Regions from separate parts of the Streptomyces sp. NPDC058279 genome, predicted to be linked through region 2. Evidence: predicted binding sites of a transcription regulator. Region 2 holds the regulator's gene; each other region holds the start of a gene.
The links. Region 2 encodes HrcA, which represses chaperone genes, less so after heat shock. Its sites were predicted from a motif close to TTNGCACTCNGNNNNNCNGAGTGCNAA; they were not measured.
Positions count from the first base shown of each region.

Region 1: a site for HrcA is predicted at 1,957-1,983, ahead of groES (co-chaperone GroES). Genes of this name have one in related genera too.
Region 3: a site for HrcA is predicted at 1,240-1,266, ahead of ACFVXJ_RS26765 (FmdB family zinc ribbon protein). Genes of this name have one in related genera too.

Region 1 covers NZ_JBHVYA010000007.1:229,150-232,418, reverse strand. The annotation lists gene groL (chaperonin GroEL) at 1-1,366, opposite strand, end outside; gene groES (co-chaperone GroES) at 1,505-1,813, opposite strand; gene ACFVXJ_RS16475 (FtsW/RodA/SpoVE family cell cycle protein) at 2,117-3,269, shown strand, end outside.
Region 2 covers NZ_JBHVYA010000002.1:497,037-500,305, forward strand. The annotation lists gene dnaJ (molecular chaperone DnaJ) at 12-1,151, opposite strand; gene hrcA (heat-inducible transcriptional repressor HrcA) at 1,152-2,168, opposite strand; gene ACFVXJ_RS07080 (MBL fold metallo-hydrolase) at 2,335-3,060, shown strand; gene ACFVXJ_RS07085 (DUF3097 domain-containing protein) at 3,089-3,269, shown strand, end outside.
Region 3 covers NZ_JBHVYA010000019.1:19,159-22,427, reverse strand. The annotation lists gene ACFVXJ_RS26770 (MFS transporter) at 1-1,168, shown strand, start outside; gene ACFVXJ_RS26765 (FmdB family zinc ribbon protein) at 1,277-1,585, shown strand; gene ACFVXJ_RS26760 (S-methyl-5'-thioadenosine phosphorylase) at 1,662-2,495, shown strand; gene ACFVXJ_RS26755 (hypothetical protein) at 2,623-2,958, opposite strand; gene ACFVXJ_RS26750 (hypothetical protein) at 2,951-3,196, shown strand.

The DNA of each region.
Region 1 (3,269 bases), on a different contig from region 2:
CGGCGATCCAGCGCAGCGGCTCGACGGCGGCGCGGCGGACGACGGAGACGCCGGTGGCCTCGTCACCGGTGAGGCCGAGGTTGCCCTCCAGCACCTTCACGGCGTGGACGAGGGCGGAGCCACCGCCGGAGACGATGCCCTCCTCCACCGCGGCGCGGGTCGCCGAGATGGCGTCCTCGAGGCGGTGCTTCTTCTCCTTGAGCTCCACCTCGGTGGCGGCGCCGACCTTGATGACGCAGACGCCGCCGGCGAGCTTCGCCAGCCGCTCCTGCAGCTTCTCGCGGTCCCAGTCGGAGTCCGTGGACTCGATCTCGGCCTTGATCTGGTTGACGCGGCCGAGGACCTCCTCGGAGCTGCCGCCACCGTCGACGATGGTGGTGTCGTCCTTGGTGATGGTCACGCGGCGCGCGGTACCCAGGACGTCGAGACCGGCCTGGTCGAGCTTGAGGCCGACCTCCTCGGCGATGACGGTGGCACCGGTGAGGGTGGCCATGTCCTGGAGCATCGCCTTGCGGCGGTCACCGAAGCCGGGGGCCTTGACGGCGACGGCGTTGAAGGTGCCGCGGATCTTGTTGACGACCAGGGTCGACAGGGCCTCGCCCTCGACGTCCTCGGCGATGATCAGCAGCGGCTTGGAGGCGCCGGCCTGGATGACCTTCTCCAGCAGCGGCAGGAGGTCCTGGATGGAGGAGATCTTGCCCTGGTTGATCAGGATGTACGGGTCGTCGAGGACGGCCTCCATACGCTCCTGGTCGGAGACCATGTACGGCGAGAGGTAGCCCTTGTCGAAGGCCATGCCCTCGGTGAACTCCAGCTCCAGGCCGAAGGTGTTGGACTCCTCGACGGTGATGACACCGTCCTTGCCGACCTTGTCCATCGCCTCGGCGATGAGCTCGCCGACCTGCTGGTCCTGCGCGGAGAGCGCGGCCACGGCGGCGATGTCGGACTTGTCCTCGATCGGGCGGGCGGTCGCGAGGAGCTCCTGCGACACGGCCTTGACGGCGGCGTCGATGCCCTTCTTGAGGGCGGCCGGGGAGGCGCCGGCGGCGACGTTGCGCAGACCCTCGCGGACCAGCGCCTGGGCCAGCACGGTGGCGGTGGTGGTGCCGTCACCCGCGATGTCGTTGGTCTTGGTCGCCACCTCCTTCACGAGCTGGGCGCCCAGGTTCTCGTACGGGTCGTCCAGCTCGACCTCGCGAGCGATGGTGACACCGTCGTTGGTGATGGTGGGGGCGCCGAACTTCTTGTCGATGACGACGTTGCGGCCCTTGGGGCCGATCGTCACCTTCACCGTGTCGGCAAGCTTGTTCACACCGCGCTCGAGGGCGCGACGGGCGTCCTCATCGAACTTCAGAATCTTCGGCATGGGAGCGGTTCAGTCCTCTCGTTGCGATCCTCGGCCGCTCACCGCGACCGCCACCGCCTAGAACGAACTACGCCCCTCGCCCCCCGGCATCAGCAGGGTGACCAGGGGCGCAGCTCAAAGCAAAACTGGAGAAGTGACTTACTTCTCGACGATCGCGAGCACGTCGCGGGCCGAGAGGACGAGGTACTCCTCGCCGCTGTACTTCACTTCGGTGCCGCCGTACTTGCTGTACAGCACGATGTCGCCGACGCTGACGTCCAGCGGGAGACGCTGGCCGTCCTCGAAGCGACCCGGACCGACCGCAAGGACGACGCCCTCCTGGGGCTTCTCCTTCGCGGTGTCCGGGATGACCAGGCCGGAGGCCGTGGTCTGCTCGGCGTCGAGCGGCTGGACCACAATGCGGTCCTCAAGCGGCTTGATGGCAACCTTGGAGCTGGCGGTCGTCACGATCCGACCTCCCCCTTCGGAGATCCGGGGTTAACTGTCTGAGGTGGCGACCAGGTCGATCCGTCGTCGCGGGTGCCGGACCTGCCTGTCGCTGTGTTGGCACTCACCAGGGGCGAGTGCCAGGTGCGAGACTATTCCGGCGATTAGCACTCGGTCAAGCGGAGTGCCAACACGCCACCCGAGAGATTGCGGATCGCCCCCTTCCGGAAGGCCCCGCCAGGCCCCCAGGAACCATCACCAGGGGTTCCTCGTCGTAGTGGATATGAAGATAAAACGCCCTAATACCGACGGCGAAGGCACCCCGTGCGGGGACTGAGGCCGCTGACGGTCGCCGGCGCGCGCCGGCGCACCGAGGCATTGCTGCTGGTTCTCGTCATCTGCATCGCCGTTTTCGGCCACGCCCAGGCCGGTCTGGCGATGAACGGCGTGCTGCCGCCGCAGCTCACCGGCTTCACGATCAGCCTGTCGCTGCTCGCGCTGGTGGGGCACCTGGGCATCCGCCGGTTCGCGCCGTACGCGGATCCGCTGATCTTCCCCCTCGCCATGCTGCTGACCGGGCTCGGGCTGGTCCTCATCCACCGCCTCGACCAGGGGTACATCGAGCGCTACGGATCGGACGCGAACGCGCCCGGCCAGTTGATGTGGACCGTGGTCGGGGTCGCCGCCTGTCTGCTCGTGGTGGCGCTGCTGCGCGACCACAGGCTGCTACAGCGGTTCATCTACATCACGATGGCCGTCGCACTGGTGCTGCTCATCGCCCCGGCCTTCTTCGGCGCGGACACCTACGGCGCGAAGCGCTGGATCATCCTGTTCGGGTTCTCGCTCCAGCCCGGCGAGTTCGTGAAGATCATGATCGCGATCTTCTTCGCGGGCTACCTGGTCGTCCACCGGGACTCGCTGGCCCTGACGGGCCGCAAGTTCCTCGGCATGCGGCTGCCGCCGATGCGCCAGCTCGGGCCGATCGTCACCGTCTGGATCCTGTCGCTGCTGGTGCTGGTCTTCGAACGCGACCTGGGGACGTCGCTCATCTTCTTCGGCGTGTTCGTGGTGATGCTGTACGTGGCCACGGAACGCACCAGCTGGATCGTCTGCGGCCTCGTCATGGCGGCGGGCGGCGCGTTCGTGGTGGGCTCGACGGAGCCGCACGTGAAGGCGCGCGTGGCCGCCTGGCTCAATCCGCTGTCCTACTACTGGAAGGACCGGCCGCCGGGCGTCACCTCCGACCAGTCGGCGCAGGCGCTGTTCAGCTTCGGCACGGGCGGGATCACCGGTACCGGGCTCGGCATGGGCCACCCGGAGCTGATCAAGTTCGCCGGGCGCAGCGACTTCATCCTGACGACCGTGGGCGAGGAGCTCGGCCTGACGGGCGTGATGGCCGTTCTGCTGCTCTACGCGCTCCTCGTCCAGCGGGGGCTGCGGATGGCGCTGGCCGCGCGGGACCCGTTCGGCAAGCTGC
Region 2 (3,269 bases):
CGGCGGGCCGGTCAGCGGCCGTTGAACGCGTCCTTCAGGCGGCTGAACAGACCCTGCTGGCCCGGCGCGAACTGGCCCATCGGCCGCTCCTCGCCGCGCAGCTTCGCCAGCTGGCGCAGCAGGTCCTCCTGCTGGGCGTCCAGCTTGCCGGGGGTGGTGACCTCGACGTGGACGATCAGGTCGCCCCGGCCGCCGCCGCGCAGGTGCGTGACGCCGCGGCCGTGCAGCGGGATCGCCTGGCCGGATCCGGTGCCGGGCCGGATGTCGATCTCCTCCAGGCCGTCCAACGTCTCCAGCGGGCACTTGGTGCCCAGGGCCGCCGCCGTCATGGGGATGGTGACCGTGCAGTGCAGGTCGTCCCCGCGCCGCTGGAAGGTCGGGTGCGCCAGCTCGTGGATCTCCACGTACAGGTCGCCGGCGGGGCCGCCGCCGGGACCGACCTCGCCCTCGCCCGCCAGTTGGATCCGGGTGCCGTTCTCGACCCCGGCCGGGATCTTGACGGTGAGGCTGCGGCGGGAGCGGACCCGGCCGTCGCCCGCGCACTCGGGGCACGGGGTCGGGACGACGGTGCCGAAGCCCTGGCACTGCGGGCAGGGTCGCGAGGTCATGACCTGGCCCAGGAACGACCGGGTGACCTGCGACACCTCGCCGCGACCGCGACACATGTCACAGGTCTGCGCGGAGGTGCCGGGGGCGGCGCCCTCACCGGAGCAGGTGGTGCAGACGACGGCCGTGTCGACCTGGATGTCCTTGGTCGTCCCGAAGGCCGCCTCGTCCAGCTCCAGGTCGAGGCGGATCATGGCGTCCTGGCCGCGGCGGGTGCGCGAGCGCGGTCCGCGCTGCGACGCCTGGCCGAAGAAGGCGTCCATGATGTCGGAGAAGTTGCCGAAGCCGCCCGCCCCGAACCCGCCCGCGCCGCCGCCACCGCCCGAGGAGGACAGCGGGTCGCCGCCGAGGTCGTAGACCTGCTTCTTCTGCGGGTCCGAGAGGACCTCGTAGGCCGCGTTGATCTCCTTGAAGCGCTCCTGCGTCTTCGGGTCCGGATTCACGTCCGGGTGGAGTTCGCGCGCGAGGCGACGGAATGCCTTCTTGATCTCGTCCTGCGATGCGTCGCGGCGCACGCCGAGAACGGCGTAGTAGTCCGTGGCCACTTACGACTCCGCCAGGATCTGTCCGACGTAACGTGCCACTGCGCGTACCGCTCCCATCGTTCCGGGGTAGTCCATGCGGGTCGGTCCGACCACGCCGAGTTTGGCGACTGCTTCGCCGCCCGAACCGTAACCGACCGAGACGACCGACGTGGAGTTCAGCCCCTCGTAGGCGTTCTCATGCCCGATCTTCACGGCCATCCCCGACTCACTGGCCTCGCCCAGCAGCTTGAGGAGCACGACCTGCTCCTCCAGCGCTTCCAGCACCGGCCTGATCGTCAGGGGGAAATCATGTCCGAATCGCGTGAGGTTGGCGGTACCGCCGATCATCAGCCGTTCCTCCGCCTCCTCCACCAGCGTTTCCCGCAGGGTCGCGAGGACGGCCTTGACCGTCGCCCGGTCCTCGGCCTCGAAGGACTCCGGAAGGTCCTGCACGAGCGGCGGCACGTCGGTGAAGCGACGGCCGACGACCCGGCTGTTGAGGCGCGCCCGCAGGTCGGCGAGCGAAGTCTCCGCGAAGGGGGTCTGGCAGTCGACGAGCCGCTGTTCGACCCGTCCGGTGTCCGTGATCAGTACGAGCATCAGCCGCGCGGGCGCCAGGGACAGCAGCTCCACGTGCCGGACGGTGGAACGGGTCAGGCTCGGGTACTGGACGACGGCGACCTGCCGGGTGAGCTGCGCGAGCAACCGCACCGTGCGCCCCACGACGTCGTCGAGGTCGACGGCGCCGTCGAGGAAGTTCTGGATGGCCCGGCGCTCGGGCGTCGACAGCGGCTTGACCCCCGCCAGCTTGTCCACGAAGAGCCGGTAGCCCTTGTCGGTGGGGATGCGCCCGGCGCTGGTGTGGGGCTGGGCGATGTACCCCTCCTCCTCCAGCAGGGCCATGTCGTTGCGGACCGTCGCCGGGGAGACGCCGAGCCGGTGGCGTTCGGTGAGCGCCTTGGATCCGACCGGCTCCTCCGTCCCCACGTAGTCCTGGACGATGGCGCGCAACACTTCGAGCCTGCGTTCGCTGAGCACTCGTGCACACCTCCAGTGCGGTGGGTCGTCGCTGCGGTCGTTTCCGGCCGGCCCGGGGCGGGCCGTGTTGGCACTCTGTGCATCCGAGTGCCAGAGATCCCCCGGTCAGTGTACGGCCGGGTAGTACGCCGGAGGCAAGGGCGGCCCGCCAGGGTAGCGTCCCCGCATGGACGTGCGTTGGGAAGAGGCGGGCTGGGAACGGCTGACCGGGCGGGCCGGAAGACGCCGACTGCCGGTGTGGGACTGCACGGTGGGGCTGGTGGTGGGGGACGAGTCGGTCCTTCTGATCGACCCCGGCTCCTGTGTCCGCGAGGGCGCGGACATCCGGGCGGAGGCGGAGCGACTGACCGGTCGCCACGTGACCCATATCGCATTCACGCACGGACATTTCGATCATGTACTGGGGGGCTCCGCCTTCTCGGGGGCCGAGTTCTACGGTGCGGTCGGGCTGGACGCGCACCTCGCGCTGGACCGGGACGCCCTGCGGGAGGACGCGGTCCGGCAGGGACTGGCGGCGGCGGAGGCCGCCGAGGCGGCGGACCTGATGCCGCTGCCGCGGCACCTGGTGTCGGGCGAGTGGACGCTGGAGCTGGGCGGGGTGCAGGTGCTGCTGGCGAACGTCGGGCCGGGCCACACCCGGCACGATCTGGCGGTCTTCGTGCCGGGCGGGCAGGAGGTCGTCTTCTGCGGGGACCTGGTGGAGGAGTCGGGCGCACCGCAGGCGGGCCCGGACGCGGTCCCGGCGCGATGGCCGGCCGCGCTGGACCGGCTGCTCGCGCTCGGCGGCGACGACGCGCTGTACGTGCCGGGTCACGGAGCGGTGGTCGACGCGGCCTTCGTCCGTGCGCAACGCGCCACACTCGCGGGGCGGTTCGGCGTGTCGGGCGCGTGAGCGCGGGCTCTCTCGTACCGTCGGCCGGATGCGTGAGTACTCCCCCGATCTGACCCCGCAGTGGAAGCGCGCCAAGGCCGTGCCGGAGGTTCCGGCCGACCCCGGGCTGGTGGTGGAGGTGGCGGGCATCGACTTCTGCGGCGCGGTGGTGGCCTGCGAGGCGGGCACGGTGACCCTGGAGGACCGCTTCGGCAAGCGCCGTGCCTTCC
Region 3 (3,269 bases), on a different contig from region 2:
CGTCGCCGCCGTCACCGGCATCTCCATGGCGCTGTGCGCCCCCGTGATGGGCAACCTCACCGACAAGCACGGCCAGAGCGCCGTCCTGCTGCCGGTCGTCCTCGTCCACGCCACCGCCGTGAGCGCCCTGGCCGCGCTCGCCCTGCTCGGCGCGCCCGTCCTGGCCCTCGCCGCCGCCGCGATCCCCGCCGGCGCCTCGGTGCCGCAGGTCGGCCCGATGGTCCGGGCCCGCTGGGCCGCCACGCTCGGCGGGAACGCCGCCCAGGCCGAGGGCTCCCGGGGAAGCTCGCCGCTGCTGGCGACCGCCGCCGCGTTCGAGTCCGTCACCGACGAGTTCACCTTCGTCGTCGGCCCGGTCCTCGCGACCGCGCTGTGCACCGGCCTGCACCCCTCGGCCGGCCTCATCACCGAGGCCGCCCTGTCGCTGATCGGCGGCCTGTTGTTCGCCGCCCGGCGTGCCGGCCAGCCCAAGGCGCACGCGCAGACCGCCACCGGCACCAAGCGCGCCGCGGCCCTGTCCTTCCCCGGTCTGCGCGTCCTGATCGTCGCCTTCCTCGGGATCGGCGCCGTCTTCGGCGGCATGCAGGTCTCGATGGCCGCCTTCTCCAACGAGATGGGCGACCCGGGTGCGAACGGCCTGCTGTACGGGGTCTTCGCGGCGGGCAACATGATCGCCGGCATCGTCTGCGGCGCCGTCGCCTGGAAGATCGGTCCGCGCCGCCGGCTGCTGCTGGGCTACATCGGGCTGACCGCCGCAGCGTCGCTGCTGTGGACCGCCGACTCGATGGTCCTGCTGGCCGGGCTGGGGCTGCTCGTCGGCCTGTGCATCGCCCCGGCCCTGATCACCGGCTACACGATGATCGAGTCGCTGATCCCGGCGAACGCCCGCACCGAGGCGTTCACCTGGCTGACCGGCGCGGTCGCCTTCGGGCAGGCCATCGCCGTGATCGTGGCCGGCCGGCTGACGGACGCGCACGGATCCGCGTACGGGTTCCTCGTGCCGGCCGCCGCCACGGCGCTGGCGCTGGTCACGCTGCTGTCGCTGCGGGCCAAGCTCGCGCCGAAGGCGGCGAGCCGGGTCGTCGGCTCGTCGGGCGTCCCGGAGAACCGGGAGGCCCGCGAGAGCCACGAGAACCGGGTGCAGCAGCGGGACCTCAGCACGGTCTGAGGGTGGTATCGGTCACCGCACGGCCGAGATCGGTGGACTGTTCCGCCGGAATACGTCACCATGGAGCGTCGTTAGCACTCATTGAGTGAGAGTGCCAGGAGGAAATTCGTGCCGACCTACCAGTACCAGTGCACCGAGTGCGGTGAGGGCCTTGAGGCCGTGCAGAAGTTCACCGATGACGCGCTGACCGTGTGCCCGAACTGCGACGGACGCCTGAAGAAGGTGTTCTCCGCGGTCGGCATCGTCTTCAAGGGCTCCGGTTTCTACCGGAACGACAGCCGTGGCGCGTCGTCGAGCAGCACGCCGGCGACGAAGCCCGCCGCGGCGTCCACCGCCGCCCCGGCCGCCGCCCCGGCCTCCTCGTCGTCGTCGACTTCGAGCGCGAGCACGAGCAGCAGTTCCAGCTCGGCCGCCTGACGCCGTCCGATTTCCGTAAGGCCCCGCCGCCCTCCTGGGCGGCGGGGCCTTGCGCGTGCCCGGCTAATGTGACCGTATGGCGAACGCAGAGATCGGTGTCATCGGCGGCTCGGGCTTCTACTCCTTCCTGGAGGACGTCTCCGAAATCCGGGTGAAGACCCCTTACGGGCCCCCGAGCGACTCGCTGTACCTGGGCGAGCTGGCCGGCCGGTCGGTGGCGTTCCTGCCGCGGCACGGGCGCGGCCACACCGTGCCGCCCCACAAGATCAACTACCGCGCCAACCTGTGGGCGCTCCGCTCGGTCGGCGTGCGTCAGGTGCTGGGTCCCTGCGCGGTGGGCGGACTGCGGGCCGAGTACGGTCCGGGCACGCTGCTGGTGCCGGACCAACTGGTGGACCGTACCAAGTCCCGCGTGCAGACCTTCTTCGACGGGGAACCGCTGCCCGACGGGTCGGTGCCCAACGTCGTGCACACGACCTTCGCCGACCCGTACTGCCCGGTGGGCCGGGCGGCGGCGATGGGCGCGGCGCGCGGCAGGGGTTGGGAGCCGGTGGACGGCGGCACGATGGTCGTGGTGGAGGGCCCCCGGTTCTCGACGCGCGCCGAGTCGCTCTTCCACGCGGCCATGGGCTGGTCCGTGGTCGGCATGACGGGGCACCCGGAGGCCGTCCTCGCGCGCGAGCTCGGGCTCTGCTACACCTCGATGGCCCTGGTCACGGACCTGGACGCGGGCGCCGAGACGGGCGAGGGCGTCTCCCACACGGAGGTGCTGAAGGTGTTCGGCGAGAACGTCGGGCGGCTGCGGGAGGTCCTGTTCGACGCGGTCGCGGCCCTGCCGCGGACGGAGTCCCGGGACTGCCTGTGCACGCACGCGCACGACGGCTGGGACCTGGGCATCGCGCTGCCGTAGCGACGCGCCCCCACCCCTCGGGGTGACGGGGTTTTCCACAACCTGGGGACCGTCCACAGGCGCGAGCGGGATACGCCGCCGGGGCGGATCGTGAGGGGTGTCCGGACGCCGGGTCCGGACACCGAACTCACAGCCAGGCGGTGTTCAGCATGTCCGGGTACCTCTCCGCGTCCCCTTCGGCGCCTTCGTCCCCTTCTTCCACGTCTTCCACGTCTTCTGCGTCTTCCACGTCCGCGCCCGCGCGGCCCGTGCCGCCCTTCCCGCCGCTGCGGGTGGGGCGGGGCGGGGACCGGCTCAGGCGCGCCTTGCGACGCCGGCGGCGGGCCGGGGCGGCCGGGCTGGCCGTGGTGGCGGCTGCGCTGGTGGTGGGCGGGACGGAGGCGCGGGCCTCGCGGGGCGCCGGACCGCCGGAGGCGAAACCGCCACCGGCGGTGGTGCGGATGGTGTCGGCGCCCGTGCGCATCGCCGACGGGGCCACCGTGCGGCTGCTGCGACCCGGTGACCGGGTGGACGTGGTGGCGGCGGAGCGGGCGGGACCGCCCCGGGTGGTGGCGGTCGGTGCTCGGGTCGCCGGGGTGCCGGAGCCGGAGAAGGCGTCGGGCGACGGCGGGGCCCTGGTGGTCCTGTCCGTGCCCCGGGAGACCGCGCGGGCCCTCGTGGGCGCGGGCAGTGTGGCACGGCTGGCGGTGACGTTGTGCTGAATCGGACAAGCGCGCGGTCGGGCCGCCTCGGGGCGGGCATCGATTGGACACGCGGGGGCCCGACTGCCGTAGT